DNA from 3 places in the Kitasatospora arboriphila genome. Region 2 is predicted to be linked to each of the others. Evidence: predicted binding sites of a transcription regulator. Region 2 holds the regulator's gene; each other region holds the start of a gene.
The links. The regulator HrcA, encoded in region 2, represses chaperone genes, less so after heat shock. The targets are predictions, from matches to a motif close to TTNGCACTCNGNNNNNCNGAGTGCNAA.
Positions count from the first base shown of each region.

Region 1: a site for HrcA is predicted at 1,225-1,251, ahead of groL (chaperonin GroEL). Genes of this name have one in related genera too.
Region 3: a site for HrcA is predicted at 2,865-2,891, ahead of groES (co-chaperone GroES). Genes of this name have one in related genera too.

Region 1 is NZ_BAAALD010000008.1:78,066-84,797, reverse strand. It holds gene thrC (threonine synthase) at 1-27, shown strand, start outside; gene ABD353_RS06715 (MoaD/ThiS family protein) at 58-363, shown strand; gene ABD353_RS06710 (cold-shock protein) at 882-1,088, shown strand; gene groL (chaperonin GroEL) at 1,407-3,029, shown strand; gene ABD353_RS06700 (Uma2 family endonuclease) at 3,219-3,800, shown strand; gene ABD353_RS06695 (hypothetical protein) at 3,820-4,179, shown strand; gene ABD353_RS06690 (DUF4031 domain-containing protein) at 4,176-4,445, shown strand; gene ABD353_RS06685 (HD domain-containing protein) at 4,426-5,055, opposite strand; gene ABD353_RS06680 (PadR family transcriptional regulator) at 5,132-5,491, shown strand; gene ABD353_RS06675 (hypothetical protein) at 5,488-6,426, shown strand; gene ABD353_RS06670 (copper homeostasis protein CutC) at 6,481-6,732, shown strand, end outside.
Region 2 is NZ_BAAALD010000049.1:3,157-9,888, forward strand. It holds gene ABD353_RS23565 (16S rRNA (uracil(1498)-N(3))-methyltransferase) at 1-88, opposite strand, end outside; gene dnaJ (molecular chaperone DnaJ) at 272-1,414, opposite strand; gene hrcA (heat-inducible transcriptional repressor HrcA) at 1,487-2,509, opposite strand; gene htpX (zinc metalloprotease HtpX) at 2,781-3,701, shown strand; gene pspAB (PspA-associated protein PspAB) at 3,722-4,312, shown strand; gene ABD353_RS23590 (DUF3097 domain-containing protein) at 4,415-5,248, shown strand; gene hemW (radical SAM family heme chaperone HemW) at 5,261-6,490, opposite strand; gene ABD353_RS23600 (AMP-dependent synthetase/ligase) at 6,568-6,732, opposite strand, start outside.
Region 3 is NZ_BAAALD010000001.1:222,861-229,592, reverse strand. It holds gene ABD353_RS01125 (LysR family transcriptional regulator) at 1-305, opposite strand, end outside; gene groL (chaperonin GroEL) at 693-2,324, opposite strand; gene groES (co-chaperone GroES) at 2,418-2,723, opposite strand; gene ABD353_RS01110 (hypothetical protein) at 2,972-3,274, shown strand; gene ABD353_RS01105 (THUMP-like domain-containing protein) at 3,343-4,512, shown strand; gene ABD353_RS01100 (polysaccharide deacetylase family protein) at 4,494-5,342, opposite strand; gene ABD353_RS01095 (hypothetical protein) at 5,425-5,682, opposite strand; gene tsaD (tRNA (adenosine(37)-N6)-threonylcarbamoyltransferase complex transferase subunit TsaD) at 5,679-6,732, opposite strand, start outside.

The DNA of each region.
Region 1 (6,732 bases), on a different contig from region 2:
TCCTTCCGCGCCGCCGGCCTCGCCTGAGCAGCCCACCCCTTCCGCCAAGGAGCACCCATGAGCGCCACCGTCCGCATCCCGACCATCCTGCGCACCTACACCGGCGGTGCGGCCGAGGTCACCGCCGAGGGCGACACCCTGGCCGCCGTCGTCGCGGACCTGGAGCAGAACCACACCGGCATCTCCGCGCGCATCCTGGACGACGCCGGCAAGCTCCGTCGGTTCGTGAACGTCTACGTGAACGACGACGACGTCCGCTTCGCCGAGGGCCTGGAGACCGCGATCAAGGACGGCGCCACGGTGTCGATCATCCCCGCGGTGGCCGGCGGCTCTCGCCGTGCCGGGTGCAATTCGACCGCCTGACGGGGAGTAGAGTTCGGGGCGGTGGCAGTACTCCCCTCCGCGCCGCCCGCCCTGATCAGCGCCAATACCCGGAATTGCGCGCCTAGGCCCGGCCGGTCGGATCGTGTGCGCAAGGCTCCGGAACGGGTCGCGGGGACGTCCGCCCGCTGAGACGGGCCGCGGACGGCGCGGGGACGAACCTGTCAGGCAAGTGTCAGAATTCATGCGGCTATATGTCGTTTTCTGCCCGTTATGTCCGGCGTGAAATGCCGAGATCTGCGGCCTTCATCCCGTCATATCCCTTGTCATGGCTGCCGATTTCCCCGAAGTTGGGCCTGTTGCACAGGGCTCCTGTCCGGATACATTCAGCCGCGGTCGACGCATTCACCCGTCCGCCGGGCCCGCGAAGGGCCTCGGGCGGTGGTCTGCGGCGTGCAGGGCCGTGCCCAGGGGGGGTTCCCTCGGGCCGGCCCACCGGACCTGGGCCCGCAAAGACTGCGGACCCGTGAATGGCCAGCACAGCACAAGGGGAGTTCGGAATGGCTCAGGGCACCGTCAAGTGGTTCAACGCGGAGAAGGGCTACGGCTTCATCGCGGTCGACGGTGGTGCGGACGTGTTCGTCCACTACAGCGCGATCCAGATGGACGGCTACCGCACCCTCGAAGAGGGCCAGCGGGTCGAGTTCGAGATCTCCCAGGGGCAGAAGGGGCCGCAGGCGGACATGGTTCGTGCCGCCGCGGGCTGACCCTCGAAACCTGCGGAGCCCTCGGCTCGTCACGAGCTGGTCGGCGATTCTTCGCGACAGGCCCGTACGACACGTCGTACGGGCCTGTGCCGTGTCCGGAACCGGTGCGGCCGCGCCACGGGACACGGCGAACGGGCTTGCACTCGCCACCGGCGAGTGCTAATCATTGGCGTTAGCACTCACAGCTTGAGAGTGACAAGCGGACCGGGTCGGTGAGGCCCCGGCGAGCGGTAGGGGAAAGGACCCCCGCTCACAGGGCCGTCCGTCGCGGGCACCTCTGGTCCGAGCAGTCGACCGTGTCCCGGAGGACCACTTCAGATGGCCAAGATCATCGCTTTTGATGAGGAAGCTCGCCGCGGCCTTGAGCGCGGCATGAACCAGCTTGCCGACGCCGTCAAGGTCACGCTCGGCCCCAAGGGCCGCAACGTCGTCCTTGAGAAGAAGTGGGGCGCCCCCACGATCACCAACGACGGTGTCTCCATCGCCAAGGAGATCGAGCTCGAGGACCCGTACGAGAAGATCGGCGCGGAGCTCGTCAAGGAGGTCGCCAAGAAGACCGACGACGTCGCGGGTGACGGCACCACCACCGCCACCGTGCTCGCCCAGGCGCTCGTCCGCGAGGGTCTGCGCAACGTCGCCGCCGGCGCCAACCCGATGGCCCTGAAGCGCGGCATCGAGAAGGCCGTCACGGCCGTCTCCGACCAGCTGCTCGCCCAGGCCAAGGACGTGGAGACCAAGGAGCAGATCGCCTCCACCGCCTCCATCTCGGCCGCCGACACCCAGATCGGCGAGCTCATCGCCGAGGCGATGGACAAGGTCGGCAAGGAAGGCGTCATCACCGTCGAGGAGAGCAACACCTTCGGCCTGGAGCTCGAGCTCACCGAGGGCATGCGCTTCGACAAGGGCTACATCTCCGCGTACTTCGCCACCGACCTGGAGCGCATGGAGACCAGCTTCGAGGACCCGTACATCCTCATCGCCAACTCCAAGATCTCCTCGGTCAAGGACCTCCTCCCGCTGCTCGAGAAGGTCATGCAGAGCGGCAAGCCGCTCGTCATCATCGCCGAGGACGTCGAGGGCGAGGCCCTGTCGACCCTGGTCGTGAACAAGATCCGCGGCACCTTCAAGTCCGTCGCCGTCAAGGCTCCGGGCTTCGGCGACCGCCGCAAGGCCATGCTCGGCGACATCGCCATCCTCACCGGCGGCACGGTCATCTCCGAGGAGGTCGGCCTCAAGCTGGAGAACGCGGGCCTCGACCTGCTGGGCACCGCCCGCAAGGTGGTCATCACCAAGGACGAGACCACCATCGTCGACGGTGGCGGCGACAGCGAGCAGGTCGCCGGTCGCGTGAACCAGATCCGCGCCGAGATCGAGAACAGCGACTCGGACTACGACCGCGAGAAGCTCCAGGAGCGCCTCGCCAAGCTGGCCGGCGGCGTGGCCGTCATCAAGGCCGGCGCGGCCACCGAGGTGGAGCTCAAGGAGCGCAAGCACCGCATCGAGGACGCCGTCCGCAACGCGAAGGCCGCCGTCGAGGAGGGCATCGTCGCCGGTGGTGGCGTCGCGCTGCTGCAGGCCGCTGTCGCCTTCGACAAGCTGGAGCTGGAGGGCGACGAGGCCACCGGTGCCAACATCGTCCGCGTGGCGCTCGAGGCCCCGATCAAGCAGATCGCGACCAACGCCGGCCTCGAGGGCGGCGTCGTGGTGGAGAAGGTGCGCAACCTCCCCGCCGGCCACGGCCTGAACGCCGCCAGCAACGAGTACGTCGACCTCATCGCCGCGGGCATCATCGACCCGGCCAAGGTCACCCGCTCCGCGCTGCAGAACGCCGCCTCCATCGCGGCGCTCTTCCTCACCACCGAGGCCGTCATCGCCGACAAGCCGGAGAAGGCCTCCGCGGCCGCCGGCGGCGGCATGCCGGGCGGTGACATGGACTTCTGATCCTCCCGAGGATCGGCAAGCCCGGAACGCTCCGCGAGGGCGGTCTCCCCACACGGGGAGGCCGCCCTCGCGGCATTCCCTCCGCCACTCACTCCTTCGTGGGACGCTGGGCCCATGACCGGATGGGGCACCTCGGACGATCCGTACAGTGACGACCACGAGCGTCGAACGGGAGACAGGAGGTCGGCGGTGACTGCGATGTCGGTCGAGCCGGGGCGTCAGTGGGACTACCTGCTGAACACCTGGCTGGAGCTGGACGTCCCCGAGGGCTGGCGCGCGGAGATCGACGAGGGGGAGATCCGCTTGGTGCCGCCGCCCAACGTGGGCCACAACGTGATTGCCGGAAGGGTGCACCGGGCGCTGCTCGCGTGCCTGCCGCCGGAGGTCGGGGTCTACCAGACCCTGGGGACGGAGATCGTTCCGCTGGAGAAGCTGTACGTGCCCGACCTGGTGGTGGTCGATGATGCGCGTCTGGTGGCGCAGGAGGCGTCGATCGACGCGGCCGGTCTGCTGATGGCGGTGGAGATCACCTCGAAGCGCACCGCCCGGCTCGACCGCACGAAGAAGCTCTGGGCGTACGGTCACGCCCCCGTCCCGCTCTTCCTGCTGGTCGACCGGTTCGACGAGGAGGGGCCGACGGTCACCCTGTTCTCCGAGCCGGACCAGGGGCGGTACCAGCGGGGTGTCCGCACGCCGTTCGGGCAGCCGGTCGAGCTGCCCGAACCGTTCGGGATCGTGTTGGCGACGGAAGGCTTCCCGGCCGACAAGTGAGCTGCGGGAGAATGGGCGGATGGCCAGTCCTGAGATCGAAGCCGCCCTGCACGGTGCCCGTGCGCTGATCCTCGCCGACCTGACCGCCCGGGACGTGGCGGACGCGGCGGTGGTGTCCCTGGTGGAGGACGCGGTGACGCACCGGCGGTGGTGGCTGGAGCAGTGGCCCGACGGCACCGGGTTCGTCCTCGGGCTGGTCGCCCAGGACGTCCAGGACGCCCTGCTGGAGGCGTACGGGCGCTGGCCGCTGTGCGCGGCCTGCGCCGCCGAGGACGACGACCCGCACGCGCTGAGCGTGGAGCCGGAACTCGGCCCCGACCCGCACTGGGTGTGCGGCAAGCGCGGCGTGGTGGTGGCTGCGGTCGGGGAGCTCTCGTGATCCTGGTGGACCCGCCGACCTGGCCCGGCCACGGCAAGTACTGGTCGCACCTGGTGAGCGACGTCAGCCTCGAGGAGCTGCACGACTTCGCCGCGCGCCTCGGCGTGCCCGCGCGCGGGTTCGAGCGCGACCACTACGACATCCCGGCCGACCGGTACGAGCAGGCCGTCGCGCTCGGCGCCGAGCCGGTCGGCAGCAAGGAGCTGGTCGCCCGGCTCACCGCGGCCGGCCTGCGCCGCCGCAAGGTCAGCTCTCCAGGCTCCTGAGCTCCGCCGCGAGGTTGGCCCGGGCGGCGGCGTCGAACCGGGCCAGCGCCTCGGGCGTGCGGTAGAGCGCGGGCAGCTCCAGCAACTGCCGCAGGATCGCCGCCCGCCCGGCCCGGAAGGCCTCCTCGGGGACGAAGGCGTACTCCTCGCGCACCGCCGCCGTGTAGGCCGCGTACCGCTCCGGGCCGGAGCCGAGGACCGCGAGGTCGGCGTCGCAGAGCACCTCGCCGTTCCGGTCGCCCGGCTCGCAGCCGTGACCCACCGTCAGCCGCACCAGCCGGGCCGTCTCGGCGACCAGGTCCTCGGCCAGCCCGGCCTCGCGCAGTGCCCGGACGGCCAGTTGGGCGCTGCGCTCCTCGTTCTCCGAGCGGTCCGGGCGGTAGACCGCGTCGTGGAACCAGGCGGCCAGCCGCACCGCGTCGGCGTCCTGCGCCCGCTCGGCCAGCGTGTCCACGTGGCCGAGGACGGCGGCCAGGTGCTCCACCGTGTGGTACTTGCGCTGCGGCTCCGACCAGCGGGTCAGCAGGTCCCGCCCGTACGGCTCCGGGTCCACCGCCGCCCCGCAGCGGCGCAGCAGTTCGTTCCAACGGTCGAGCAGCGCATCGGTCATGACACCCATTCTGCTCCGGACCCGATTCGGCGGTTCGCCGGACACAATATGTCGGCGACCGGTATATGTAGTCGACATGACGGAACGAAGCATGCAGGAGCCCACGCTGCTCCTGCTCACCGCGCTGGCGGACACGCCCCGGCACGGCTACGCCCTGATCCAGGAGATCGACGCCATCTCCGGCGGCCGGGTCCGGATGCGCACCGGCACCCTCTACGGCGCCCTCGACCGGCTGCTCCAGCAGGGACTGATCGAGGTCGACCGCGAGGAGGTGGTGGACGGCCGGGCCCGCCGCAGCTACGCGCTCACCGGCGCCGGTCGGCAGGTGCTGGCCGCCGAGGCCGCGCGGCTGCGCGCCGTGGCGGCCGAGGCGGTGCGCCGGATGGCCGCCGCCGGCCCGAAGCCGAACCCGAGGGTCAGGGGGGCCTTCGCATGACGACACGTCCGTTCACCGCCGCGATGCGGCTGTATCCCGCCGCCTACCGCGCGGAGCGCGGCCCCGAACTCGCCGCCGTCTACGCGGACACCACGGCCGGCGCCGGACGCCTCGCCGCCGCCCGCGAACTGACCGGCATAGCCGGGTACGGACTGCGGCTGCGGACCGGGCTCACCTCGGCCGCGCCCGGCGGGCGTTTACCGGCCGCCGCCGCACCGCTGCTCCTCGCGGCGGGGGCGGGAACGGCCGTCCCCGACTTCCTGATGCTGGTGCTGGAGAACAGGTGGGGGGCGCCCGTGCCCGGCGGCGACAGGTGGCTGTTCCTGCTCGTCGCCGTCGGCCAGCTCGCGGCCGCCGCCGCGGGCCTTGCCGGCCGGTGGGCCGCCGCCCGGCTCCTGGTGCCGCCCGTGGTCCTCGGCGTCGCCGGGCTGGCGTACCTGCGGATCGGCCACGTGATGAGCCCGACCTACCCCCGGTTCGACGTCGCCACGGTCGTGTGGCTCGGGGCGACCCTGCTGCCGCCGCTGATCTGGTCCGCCCTGCTGCTGGCCGCGCCGCCCGACCTGCTGCCCCGGCCGTCCGTGCGCCGCATGCTCGGTGCCGCGGCCCTCGCCGCCGCTTCGCTGGAGCTGTACTCCGAGTTCAGCCCGCTCCTGCACGGCGGCCCGGAGGCGTTCCTGCTGCCGCCGCTGCTCTCCGCGGCGCTGATCGCGCTCGGTCTGGTGGCCGCCTCCCGCGGCCGCGTCCTGCCGGTCGCCGTCGTCCTGGCGCTGGTGCCCGCGATGGCGGGCGAGACCCTCGGGCAGCTGTACGTGGTGTTCGGCAATCTGCGCTCGTCGGAGCTGGTGCTCGTCGCCGCCGCGGGCGTGGCCGCGTCCGTCGCCCTGCTGGTCCGCCGCGGCCGTTCCGCGGAGCTGCCGCCGGCCGTCGGCTGAGCTATCGGGGAGGGGGGCTCGCCCGGCGGGCCCCCCATGTGGCAGGGTACGCATATGTCTAGACCAATTGTCGAAGTCATCGCGCTGACCGCCCAGGACGCCCGGGCCGCCGAGTCCGGCGGCGCAGACCGGCTCGAGCTGGTCACCGACATGGCCGCGGACGGGCTCACCCCGTCGGTGGCCGACTTCGCCGGGATCCGGGCGGCGGTCTCCCTGCCGCTGCGCGTGATGCTGCGCATTCGCGACGGCTTCACCCCCGGTGACCTGGACGACCTGCTCGCCAGAACGTCCGCGCTGCGCGCCGAG
Region 2 (6,732 bases):
GCCCTTCCGGCCCGTCCAGCCGCACCACCGCACCCGGCACCACCCCCGCCAGCACCGCACTCTCGACGACGAACACCGGCGCAGTCATGAAGGGTCTTCCTTACGAGAGTGAGTACCGAAGGGGCGCGGGGAACTGCGCAATTCGGATGCGGGCCACCGCACGGACCAGGGGTGGGCCCTGATCGTTCGGTAACCCGGCCCCGGACTGCGCAGTTCTCCCCCAGCCTTCGGCCGGGAGGTGCCCCCACGCGCCCCTGGCGGCCGGCCTTGGTCAGCGGCCGTTGAAGGCGTCCTTGAGGCGGGAGAAGAGGCCCTGCTGGCCCGGTGCGAACTGGCCGGACGGGCGCTCCTCGCCGCGCAGCATGGAGAGCCGCCGCAGCAGCTCCTCCTGCTCCGGGTCGAGCTTGGTCGGCGTCTGCACCTCGACATGCACTATCAGGTCGCCCCGGCCGCCGCCGCGCAGGTGCGTGATGCCCCGGCCGTGCAGCGGGATCGACTGCCCGGACTGGGTGCCGGGCCGGATGTCGACCTCCTCCAGCCCGTCGAGGGTCTGCAGCGGCACCTGGGTGCCGAGCGCGGCCGCCGTCATCGGGATGGTGACGGTGCAGTGCAGGTCGTCGCCGCGGCGCTGGAACACCGCGTGGCTGGTCTCGGCGATCTCGACGTACAGGTCGCCGGCCGGGCCGCCGCCGGGGCCGACCTCGCCCTCGCCGGCCAGCTGGATCCGGGTGCCGTTGTCGACACCGGCGGGGATCTTGACGGTGAGGTTGCGGCGGGCGCGGACGCGGCCGTCACCGGCGCACTCCGGGCACGGGGTCGGCACGACGGTGCCGAAGCCCTGGCACTGCGGGCAGGGGCGGGAGGTCATGACCTGGCCGAGGAAGGACCGGGTGACCTGGGAGACCTCGCCCTTGCCGCGGCACATGTCGCAGGTCTGCGCGGAGGTGCCCGGTGCGGCGCCCTCGCCGGAGCAGGTGGTGCAGGTGACGGCGGTGTCGACCTGGAGTTCCTTGGTGGTGCCGAAGGCGGCCTCCTCCAGGGTGATCTCCAGGCGGATCATGGCGTCCTGGCCGCGACGGGTCCGCGAGCGGGGGCCGCGCTGGCCGCCGGCGGCGCCGAAGAAGGCGTCCATGATGTCGGAGAAGCCGAAGCCCGCGGCGCCGAAGCCGCCCGCCCCGGCGCCACCGCCGCCGTTCGGCGACAGCGGGTCGCCGCCGAGGTCGTAGACCTGCCGCTTGGCGGGGTCGGAGAGGACCTCGTACGCGGCGTTGATCTCCTTGAACCGCTCCTGGGTCTTCGGGTCCGGGTTGACGTCCGGGTGCAGTTCGCGTGCGAGGCGCCGGAACGCCTTCTTGATCTCGTCCTGCCCCGCATCCCGTCGGACGCCGAGTACCGCGTAGTAGTCCGTGGCCACCAAATGCTCCGCTTGTTCCGCTTCTGGAAGTGCTTGCGTCCGACCGGCTGCGCCGCCTGGCGCAGCACGCTGTTACGACTCGGCCAGGATCTGACCCACGTACCGTGCCACCGCTCGCACCGCCCCCATTGTGCCCGGGTAATCCATCCGGGTCGGACCGATCACACCCAGCTTTGCCACGCTCTGGTCGCCCGAACCGTAACCGACGGAGACCACGGACGTGGAATTGAGGCCCTCGTAGTCGATCTCGCGGCCGATCCGGACGGTCATCCCGGACTCCGCGGTCTCGCCCAGCAGGCGCAGCAGCACCACCTGCTCCTCCAGCGCCTCCAGCACCGGCTGGATGGTCAGCGGGAAGTCGTGCCCGAAGCGGGTCAGGTTGGCCGTGCCTGCCAGCATGATGCGCTCCTCGTTCTGCTCGGCGAGGGTCTCGAAGAGCGTGGCGAGGACGGTGGAGACGACCGGCCGGTCGCCCTGCTCGAAGGCGTTCGGCAGGTCCTCCAGCGCCGCGGGGACGTCCGGCAGCCGGCGGCCGGACGCGTTGGCGTTGAGCTTGGCCCGCAGGTCCGCCAGGACGGTCTCGCCGACGGGGCCGGGGCAGTCGACGATGCGCTGCTCCACCCGACCGGTGTTGGTGATCAGGACGAGCATCACCTTCGCGGGTGCCAGCGCGACCAGTTCGATGTGCCGCACGGTGGAGCGGGTCAGCGACGGGTACTGCACCACGGCGACCTGCCGGGTGAGCTGGGCGAGCAGCCGGACGGTGCGGGCGACGACGTCGTCCAGGTCGACGGCGCCCTCGAGGAAGTGCCGGATCGCGCGCCGCTCGGGCGCGGTCATCGGCTTGACCTCGGCCAGCCGGTCGACGAACAGGCGGTAGCCCTTGTCGGTGGGGATGCGGCCGGCGCTGGTGTGCGGCTGGTGGATGAAGCCGTCCTCCTCCAGCGCGGCCATGTCGTTGCGGACCGTCGCCGGCGAGACGCCGAGGTTGTGCCGCTCGACGAGTGCCTTGGACCCGACCGGCTCCTCGGTGCCCACGTAGTCCTGGACGATCGCCCGGAGCACGGCGAGCCTGCGCTCGTCGAGCGGGCGCACGCCAGCACGCGTGTCGATGAGACGCTCGTCCCTGCGCTCGTTGGCCACGGGGCACGCACCTCCGTCTTCGCCCGTTGGACCTGGTGACCGATCCGATCCTTGGCACTCCGGAAGGCAGAGTGCCAGATTCGTACCTGCCAGTGTAAGGCCCACCCCCGACGGCAGGAACGGGCCTCCCGCGTGATCCTCGACCGATCTCGGGGCCGCGGGCAGTGCCCGGTGCGCCGGTGAGTGGCAGCATCGAAGGCAGCGAGCTACCGAAGGAGCAGCGATGTCGTCGACACGGCAGCACTCCCGCTTCGCGCCGGACCGCGGCCTGACCGGCCGGATGGTCACGACGATGTTCCTCATCGGCCTGGTCTACGTGGGGTTCACCGGGCTGCTGATCGTCATACTGCGCGGCGCCTGGCCGCTGATCGTGCTGCTGTCGGGCGGACTGTTCGTCGTGCAGTTCTGGTTCAGCGACAAGATCACCGAGAAGGCGATGGGCGCCCACGAGGCGTCCCCCGAGGAGTACCCGCAGCTGCACGGCACGATCGACCGGCTGTGCGCACTGGCCGACATGCCCAAGCCCCGGGTGGCGGTCGCCCGCAACGACATGCCGAACGCCTTCGCCACCGGCCGCAAGCCGGAGAAGGCGGTGGTCTGCGTGACCACCGGCCTGCTGCGCCGGCTGGAGCCGGAGGAGCTGGAGGGCGTCCTCGCCCATGAGCTGTCGCACGTGGCGCACCGGGACGTGGCGGTGATGACGGTGGCCGGCTTCCTAGGCGTGCTGGCCGGCGTGACGACCCGGATCGCCCTGTACGGCGGGTTCCTGGGCAACAACCGCAACAGCAACGACCCCAACACGGCGATCGCCCTGGTGATCGTCCCGCTGGTGAGCATGGTGGTGTACGCGCTGAGCTTCCTGCTGACCCGGATGCTGTCGCGCTACCGGGAGCTGGCGGCGGACCGTTCGGCGGCCCAGCTGACCGGCCGGCCGAGCGCGCTGGCCTCCGCACTGACCAAGGTGACCGGGCAGATCGCGGCCATCCCGACCGAGGACCTGCGCAAGGCGCAGCCGTACAACGCCTTCTACTTCGCCCCGGCGCTGAGCGCGCGGGACGCGGCGACCCAGCTCTTCTCCACCCACCCCTCGCTGGAGAAGCGGCTGGAGCAGCTCGCCCGGATCTCCGCCGAGCTCGGCCGCTGACGGCCGGAGAGGACCGCACCGTGGGATTCCTGGACGCGCTGCTGGGCCGGAGCAAGCCGGTGAAGCCGGACCTGGACCAGCTGTTCGGCATTCCGTCGGCCGCGCTGACCCTGGAGGCGGCGGCCGGGTTCCGGCCGACCGGGCTCGGCTCGGTCTGCTTCGCGGCCGTCGAGGGCGGCGCCTTCGAGGAGGTGAAGCAGCAGGTCCGGGCCCTGCTGGACGCCGACACCGACCGGGGCGGCGTCCCGGTGGAGGGCTCCCGGGACGGCTACGGGTACTCCTGGCTGCTCGCCCGGCACACCCCCGAGGAGCTGCCGGACCTGGTGAACGACCTGCACGCGGTCAACAGCGAGCTGGAGGCGCACGGCTTCGGCCCGCAGCTGCTGTGCTCGCTGGTGGGCTTCCGCGACGCGGAGGGCCGCTCGCTGGCACTGGTCTACCTCTACAAGCGGGGCACCTTCTACCCGTTCGCGCCGATGCCGGGCGGCGGCGAGAAGCGCAACAGCCCGCTGGAACTGCAGGTCAAGGCGATGCTCGGGAACGACCTGCGGCTTGAGTCGGACCTCTCCCGCTGGTTCCCGGTCTGGGGCGCCCCGGGCCTCACCGACTGAGGCGGCGCCTCACACGGCTCCTTCACCGCGCGCGGGGGCGGGCCCGGCGCGCCTTACGCCGGACGGGGGATGACCGGGTGTCAGGATCGTAGACTCCCGTCCATGCGCAGCAGGCAGTACGGCCCCGATCTGACCCCGCCGTGGAAGCGGCAGCAGCCGGCTCCGGAGGTGCCCGCCGAGCGGGACCTGGTGGTGGAGGAGGCGGCGACCGGCTTCTGCGGGGCGGTGGTGCGCTGCGAGAAGACCGCGGAGGGCCTGACGGTCACCCTGGAGGACCGGTTCGGCAAGCACCGGGTGTTCCCGATGGTGCCGCGCGGCTTCCTGCTGGAGGGCCGCGTGGTGACCCTGGTGCGGCCCTCCGCGCCGGCGCCCGCCGCCGGGCCGCGGCTGACCGCCTCCGGGTCGATCGCCGTGCCGGGGGCACGCGCCCGGGTCGCCCGGGAGTCGCGGATCTACGTGGAGGGGCGGCACGACGCGGAACTGGTCGAACGGGTCTGGGGCGACGACCTGCGGATCGAGGGCGTCGTCGTGGAGTACCTGCAGGGCGTCGACGACCTGCCGGCGATCGTGGCGGAGTTCGCCCCCGGCCCGGGCCGGCGGCTCGGCGTCCTGGTCGACCACCTGCTGCCGGGCACCAAGGAGCACCGGATCGCCGAGCGGGTCTCCGGCGACGCGGTGCTGGTGGTGGGCCACCCGTACGTCGACGTCTGGCAGGCCGTGAAGCCGGCCGCGGTGGGCATCGGGGCGTGGCCGCAGGTACCGCGCGGCGAGGTGTGGAAGGAGGGCGTCTGCCGCCGGCTGGGCTGGCCCGTGGACCCGCCCGCGGCCTGGCGCCGCATCCTCGCCTCGGTCGACTCCTACCGCGACCTCGACCCCGCCCTGCTCGGCCGCGTCGAAGAACTGATCGACTTCGTGACAGCGACGGAGACTCCGTAGAGGCGCCCCTGTTCAGTCCACGAGGTCGCGGACGACGGCGTCGGCCAGCAGGCGTCCCCGCAGGGTCAGGGCGGCCCGGCCGGCGGCGTGGGCGGCGGGGTCGAGCAGGCCCTCCTCCAGGGCGCGCAGGGCGGCCTTGCGGCCGTCCTCGGTGAGCAGGTCGAGCGGGCAGCCGTCGACCAGGCGCAGTTCCAGCAGGATGCGCTCGACCCGGCGGTCCTCTTCGGCGAGCACTTCCCGGCCGAGGGCGGGGGTGCGGCCCTCGGCGAGGGCCTGGGCGTAGGCGGCGGGGTGTTTGGCGTTCCACCAGCGGACGCCGCCGACGTGGCTGTGGGCGCCGGGCCCGGCGCCCCACCAGTCGGCGCCGGTCCAGTAGAGCTCGTTGTGCCGGCAGCGGCCTTCGGGGGTGGTGGCCCAGTTGGAGACCTCGTACCAGGAGTAGCCGGCCCGGCTCAGGGCGTCCTCGGCGATGAGGTAGCGGTCGGCGTGCACGTCGTCGTCGATCATCGGGAGCTCGCCGCGGCGGACGCGGGCGGCGAGCCGGGTGCCCTCCTCGACGATCAGGGAGTAGGCGGAGACGTGGTCGGGGCCGGCGCCGATCGCGGCGTCGAGCGAGGCCCGCCAGTCGTCGTCGGACTCGCCGGGGGTGCCGTAGATGAGGTCGAGGTTGACGTGGTCGAAGCCGGCCTCGCGGGCCTCGGCGACGCAGGCCTCGGGGCGGCCGGGGGTGTGGTGGCGGTCGAGCACCTGCAGGACGTGCTTGCGGGCGCTCTGCATGCCGAAGGAGATCCGGTTGTAGCCGCCCTCGCGCAGCTCGGCCAGGTACGCGGGGCCGACGGACTCCGGGTTGGCCTCGGTGGTGACCTCTGCGTCCGGGGCGAGCCCGAACTCCTCGCGGAGCGCGGCGAGCATCCGCACCAGGTCGCGGGCGGGCAGCAGGGTGGGGGTGCCGCCGCCGAGGAAGACGGTCCGCACGGGCAGGTCGGCGTCGCCGAGGACCTTCCGGGCGAGCCGGATCTCGGCGATCACGTTGTCGGCGTACGTCTCCTGCGAGGCGACCGCGCCGGAGGAGCGCAGTTCGGTGGCGGTGTAGGTGTTGAAGTCGCAGTAGCCGCAGCGGCTGGCGCAGTACGGCACGTGCAGGTAGAAGCCGAACGGCCGGGTGCCGAGCCCGGCGAGGGCGTGGGCGGGCAGCGAGCCGTCGGACGGCACCGGTTCGCCGTCGGGGAGTGCGGAGGGCATGACCCCATTGTCCCGTACGGCTCGGGTTGCCCCGGAGCCGTACGGGACGGCGGACGTCACACCGTGTGCGGGCCCGGTCAGGCCTCGTTGGATCCGGCGTACATCTCGGTGATGGCGTCGGCGTACTCGCGCTCGACCACCGGCCGCTTGATCTTGAGGCTGGGGGTCAGCTCGCCGTGCTCGATGTCGAGGTCGCGCGGCAGCAGGGTGAACTTCTTGATCGTCTGCCAGCGCTGCAGCTC
Region 3 (6,732 bases), on a different contig from region 2:
GCCGTCGGGAAGGACACCAGGCGCACCCGGCCCGAGCGGAGGCCGGCGATCGCCGCGACCTCCTCCTCCGCGGCGGACAGGCCCGCCAGGATGCCGGAGGCGTGCTTCAGCAGCACCTCGCCGGCCTCGCTGAGCTGCATGCCCTTGCCGGAGCGGACCACCAGCGGGGTGGCCACCGACTTCTCCAGGGCCTTCATCTGCTGGCTCACGGCGGGCTGGGTGCAGCCCAGCTCGCGCGCGGCGGCGGAGAAGGAACCGGTGCGGGCGACAGCGCGGAGCACTCGGAGGTGGCGGGCCTCGATCATGGCTCAGTTATAAGCCACCCTTTGACCCTGCCGGAAGCGAACGGATCACCCGGGACGCCCCCCGACGCCGGGGGAATCCCCCGCAGGCGCGCGGCGCACTGCGCGAGGCGCAGGGGCAGCACCCCCGCCGCTTCCCCCGTGCGGCGCCACGGCCCCGGCAGGGATGCCCGGGTACGGGTCCTTGCCCCTTCGCGCGGTCCTCCTCCGGCCCCGGCCGGCATGCCCCCGCGCGCCCGTGCTGTCCTTGCCCGTCCGCGCCGGGTGGGCCCGTCCCGGATCGCACAGTTCCCCGCGCCCCTGAGGGGTCGCTCTTCCCGGGAACGCCGGAGGCCCGGCTCCTCCCGCCGGGTGGGCGGGAGGAGCCGGGCCTCCGGGGAGCGACTCGCGTCAGTGGGAGTGGCCGTGGCCGCCGTGCGAGTGGCCGTGACCGTTGTCGGCCTCCTCCTCCTTCTTCTCCACCACGAGGGTCTCGGTGGTGAGGAGCAGGGAGGCGATGGAGGCGGCGTTCTCCAGGGCCGAGCGGGTGACCTTGACCGGGTCGATGACGCCGGCCTTCACCAGGTCGCCGTACTCGCCGGTGGCGGCGTTGTAGCCGTGGCCGGTCTCCAGGTCGGCGACCTTGGAGGTGATGACGTAGCCCTCCAGGCCGGCGTTCTGGGCGATCCAGCGCAGCGGCTCGGCCAGCGCCTTGCGGACGACCGCGACACCGGTGGCCTCGTCGCCGGACAGGCCCAGGCCGCCGTCGAGGACCTTGGCGGCGTGCACGAGGGAGGCGCCGCCACCGGCGACGATGCCCTCCTCGACCGCGGCGCGGGTCGCCGAGATGGCGTCCTCGAGGCGGTGCTTGCGCTCCTTCAGCTCCACCTCGGTGGCGGCGCCGACCTTGATGACGCAGACGCCGCCGGCCAGCTTGGCCAGGCGCTCCTGCAGCTTCTCGCGGTCCCAGTCGGAGTCGGTGGAGGCGATCTCGGCCTTGATCTGGCCGACGCGGCCGGCCACGGCCTCGGAGTCGCCGGCACCGTCGACGAGGATGGTCTCGTCCTTGGTGACGGTGATGCGGCGGGCGGTGCCGAGCACGTCCAGGCCGGCCTGGTCGAGCTTGAGGCCGACCTCCTCGGAGATGACGGTCGCGCCGGTGAGGACGGCGATGTCGCCGAGGATCGCCTTGCGGCGGTCGCCGAAGCCGGGGGCCTTGACGGCCACCGCGTTGAAGGTGCCGCGGATCTTGTTGACCACCAGGGTGGACAGCGCCTCGCCGTCGACGTCCTCGGCGATGATCAGCAGCGGGCGGGAGCCGCCCTGCAGGATCTTCTCCAGCAGCGGCAGGAGCTCCTGGATGGAGGAGATCTTGCCCTGGTTGATCAGGATGTACGGGTCGTCGAGGACCGCCTCCTGGCGCTCCGCGTCGGTCACGAAGTACGGCGACAGGTAGCCCTTGTCGAACTGCATGCCCTCGGTGAACTCGAGCTCGACGCCGAAGGTGTTGGACTCCTCGACGGTGATGACACCGTCCTTGCCGACCTTGTCGATCGCCTCGGCGATGAGCTCGCCGACCTGGGTGTCCTGGGCGGAGAGGGACGCGACGGCGGCGACGTCGTCCTTGCCCTCGATCTCGCGGGCCACCGAGAGCAGGTGCTCGGAGACGGCGGCGACGGCCTTGTCGATGCCCTTCTTCAGGGCGGCCGGGCCGGCGCCGGCGGCGACGTTGCGCAGGCCCTCGTTGACCAGGGCCTGGGCGAGCACGGTGGCGGTGGTGGTGCCGTCGCCCGCGACGTCGTTGGTCTTGGTGGCGACCTCCTTGACCAGCTGCGCGCCGAGGTTCTCGTACGGGTCGTCGAGCTCGACCTCGCGGGCGATGGTCACACCGTCGTTGGTGATGGTGGGGGCGCCGAACTTCTTGTCGATGACGACGTTGCGGCCCTTGGGGCCGATGGTCACCTTGACCGTGTCGGCCAGCTTGTTGACACCGCGCTCCAGCGAGCGGCGGGCGTCCTCGTCGAACTGCAGGATCTTCGCCATGTTCCCGTTTCCTCAGGGTCTTACGGTATGGACCAACAAGCACGCCCCGGCCCGGGTCAGTGCTGACGCGGTTCCGGGGCGGGCCGTTACGGCTTACTTCTCGATGATGGCGAGAACGTCGCGGGCCGAGAGGACGAGGTACTCCTCGCCCTGGTACTTGACCTCGGTGCCGCCGTACTTGGAGTACAGGACGATGTCACCGACGGCGACGTCGAGCGGCAGGCGCTGGCCGTCCTCGAAGCGGCCCGGGCCGACGGCCAGGACGACGCCCTCCTGGGGCTTCTCCTTGGCGGTGTCCGGGATAACCAGGCCGGAGGCCGTGGTGGTCTCGGCGTCGAGCGGCTGGACCACGATGCGGTCCTCGAGCGGCTTGATGGCAACCTTGCTGCTGGTGGTCACGTCCGAGCTCCCCTTCGGAGATTACGGGGTTGTCTAACAGGGAAGGGCGATGTCCGCAGGCCTGCCGTCGCGGGGGTCAGGCGCGCTCCGTCGCGTTGGCACTCCCCCGGGGGGAGTGCCAGGAACGACCATAGGCCGCCGTTAGCACTCAGTCAACCAGAGTGCCAACGCCAGTCGCCCGGTGTCCCCGGGTGCGGGTGAGTAGTCGTACTCATGTGCGGCACCGGCGCGGCTGGGACGATGGCTGCATGACCGCGATCCGACCCTCCGTCACCCGGGACCTCCTGCACACCGCCTGGCTGCTCGCCGTCGAGACGGCGCTCGGCACCGGCGCGGTGTACGCCCTGATCGTCCTGCTGTTCGCGCTGGCCACCCCGGACAGCGGCATCGGCGTGGTGGCGGCGTGCATCGGCGTGTTGGCCGCCGCGGTGGCCGTGCCGCTCACCGCGATCGCGGTGAGCGTGCGCCGCGGGTACCGGATCGCACCGGTGGCCCTGGTGGTCGTCGGACCGGCGCTGGTCGCCGGCGCGCTGTCCGTGCTCGGCCACTGAGCGGCGGCCGCGCCCCGGACCCGGCGGGACCCGGCGGGACCCGGGGAGACCCGGGAGAGAATGACCGGGTGGAGATCGAATCGTTCCGGGCGCTGCTGACCGACGAGGGGCGGGCGCTGCTCGCCGAACTGCGGGAGTTCACCCCCGACCGGGAGCTGGCGCTGGCCACCCGGCTGCGCCGGGACCACCCGGCGGAGCTGGTGCGGGCCGCCTTCGAGCAGGCCCGGCTGCGGCAGCGCGCGCGGGCCAAGTTCGGCGCGGACGCCGACCTCATGTTCTTCACCCCGAACGGCGTCGAGCAGGCCACCCGGCGCAGCGTCGCCGAGTGGCGGGCGGCCCGGTTCGCGGGTCTGGGCGTGCGGCGGCTGGCGGACCTGTGCTGCGGCATCGGCGGGGACGCGATCGCGCTGGCCCGGGCCGGGGTGTCGGTGCTGGCGGTGGACCGGGATCCGCTGACCTGCGCGGTGGCCGCGGCCAACGCGGCGGCGCTCGGCCTCGCCGGGCTGGTGGAGGTGCGCTGCGCGGACGTCACCGAGGTGGACACCGACGGCTTCGACGCGGTGTTCACCGATCCGGCGCGGCGCACCGCGCGCGGGCGGGTCTTCGACCCGGAGGCCTACTCCCCGCCGCTGTCCTGGGCGCTGGAGGCGGCGCGGCGGACGCCGTTCGGGGCGCTGAAGGTCGCCCCGGGGATCCCGCACGAGCTGGTGCCGGAGGGCGCGGAGGCGGAGTGGGTCTCCGACCACGGCGAGGTGAAGGAGGCGGTGATCTGGTTCGGCACCGGGGCGGCGGCGCCGTACCGGGCGACGGTGCTGCCGGGTGGCGGCAGCCTCTCGGGCACCGGTGACCGGGCCGGGGCCGGCCCGGTCGGCCGCTACCTGTACGAGCCGGACGGCGCGGTGATCCGGGCCGGCCTGGTGGCGGACGTGGCGCGCAGCGTGGGCGGCCGGCTGGTCGACCCGCAGATCGCGTACGTGACGGCGGACGAGCTGGTGCCGACCCCCTTCGCCCACGCGTACGAGATCGGCGAGGTGCAGCCGTACAACGTGAAGCGGCTGAAGGCGCTGCTGCGCGAGCGCGGCGCCGGCACGGTCGTGATCAAGAAGCGCGGGATCGCCATCACCCCGGAGGAGCTGCGCCGGCAGTTGAAGCCGAGCGGCCCGCACGAGGTGACGGTGATCCTGAGCCGGACGGACGACGGCCCGCTGATGATGCTGGGTCAGCCGGCCGCGATGTAGTCCTCCAGGCGGCCGACGGCGAAGCCCTGCTCCTGGATGCGGGCCAGCAGTTCGCCGAACATCGTGGTCATCGTCTCGCCCTTGAGGTCCTTGGGGCCGCGGAAGTGGGCGAGGATGATGTCGCCGGGGCGGAGCTTCTTGTCGGCGGCCTGGTACTGCATGTCGTGGATCTGCATGGACTCGCGCCAGAGCACCACGGCGCGCGGGCCGCAGGCGCGGACGGCGGCGCCCAGCGACGGGGTGTGCGCGCCGTCGCCGTACGGCGGGCGGAAGAGCGTCGGGGCGGTGCCGTACTGCTCGGTGAGCGCGGTCTGGGCCTCGCAGACCTCGGACTTCTGGCGCTCGGGCGAGAGCCGGCTCATCGCGGGGTGGTCGACGGAGTGGTTGTGGATGCGGTTGCCGAGGGCCTGCAGCGGCTTGAAGTAGCCGTAGTCGCCGCGGACGATGTCCCGGGTCAGGAACATCGAGAACGGCACCTTGAGGTCGGTGGCCATCTCGACGAACTTCGGGTCCTTCTCGGCGCCGTCGTCGATGGTGATGAAGACGACCTTGTCGGTGGTCCGCACCTCGCTGAAGACCGGGACGGGCCCGGTGGCGGTCAGCTTGACCGGCTTGTCGGCGGGGGCGGCCGGGGCCGCGGGCAGCGGCTTGAGGCCCCACTTGGCCCACGCGGCCGGCCGGTCCTGGGCGGCGGGCGCGGCCGCGGCGGTGGTGCCGGGTGCGGAGGAGGCGGGCCGTGAGGGCGGCGCCTGGGCCCCCCGGTGCTGTGCGCCGCTGCCGCAGGCGGTGAGTGCCACCAGCAGGACGGCCGCCCCCGCGGCACAGGACATGGACCTCTTCGGCAACGTGCGCTCCCCCCACCCGGCCCGGCGGCGGTGCGCACCGGGTCCAGCGTTCTCTCAGGAGGGCACGCTACTCGACGTGCGCACGGGTGAACGACCAGCGGTGGACGGGTCGCGCGGTCAACCCGTCCGGCGGATCGGGGAGGTGCGCCGGCTCGCCCGTCCACCAGGTGATGAGCAGCACCCGGTCGCCCTCGGCGGTGAGCAGTTCGAGGCGGTCGGGGGCGGCGGCGCGCAGGCCGGGCAGCACCTCCTCGCGCACCCACCGCTCCAGTTCGGCGGCCCGCCCCTCGGCGGCGCGGGCCTCCCACATGAGGGCGCGGGTCACCGCAGCGACTCGTGCGCGTGCGCGTGGAACTCGGTGTGCGGGACGTGCACCTCGGTGACCGGCAGCGAGGAGTCCGCGGACAGGTCGAAGGCGGAGGGGGTGCGGTCCCGGCGGACCATCTCGGAGCCGAGCGCGGCGACCATGGCGCCGTTGTCGGTGCACAGGCCCGGGCGGGGCACCCGGAGCACGATGCCGGCCCGGTCGCAGCGCTGCTGGGCCATCTCCCGCAGCCGGGAGTTGGCGGCGACGCCGCCGCCGATCATGAGGTGGTCGACGCCGTTGTCCTTGCAGGCGCGGACGGCCTTGCGGGTGAGCACGTCGGTGACGGCCTCCTGGAAGGACGCGGCGACGTCGGCGACCGGGACCTCCTCGCCGGCCCGGCGCTTCGCCTCGACCCAGCGGGCGACGGCGGTCTTCAGACCGGAGAAGGAGAAGTCGTAGGCGGGGTCGTTCGAGGCGCTGAGGCCGCGCGGGAAGGCGATGGCCTTCCCGTCGCCGTCGCGGGCGGTGCGGTCGACGTGCGGGCCGCCGGGGAAGCCGAGGCCGAGCACCCGGGCGACCTTGTCGAAGGCCTCGCCGGCGGCGTCGTCGATGGTGGCGCCGAGCGGTCGGACGTCGCTGGTGATGTCGGAGGAGAGCAGCAGCGAGGAGTGGCCGCCGGAGACCAGCAGCGCCATGGTCGGCTCGGGCAGCCGGCCGTGCTCCAGCTGGTCGACGCAGATGTGCGAGGCGAGGTGGTTGACGCCGTACAGCGGCTTGTCGAGGGCCCAGGCGTAGGCCTTGGCGGCGGAGACGCCGACGAGCAGGGCGCCGGCGAGGCCGGGGCCGGCGGTGACGGCGATGCCGTCGAGGTCGGTGGCCTTGATCCCGGCGGTGTCGAGGGCCCGCTGGATGGTCGGGACCATCGCCTCCAGGTGGGCGCGGCTGGCGATCTCGGGGACGACGCCGCCGTAGCGGGCGTGGTCGTTGACGCTGGAGGCGACCGCGTCGGCGAGCAGGGTGGTGCCGTGGACGATGCCGACGCCGGTCTCGTCGCAGGAGGTCTCGATG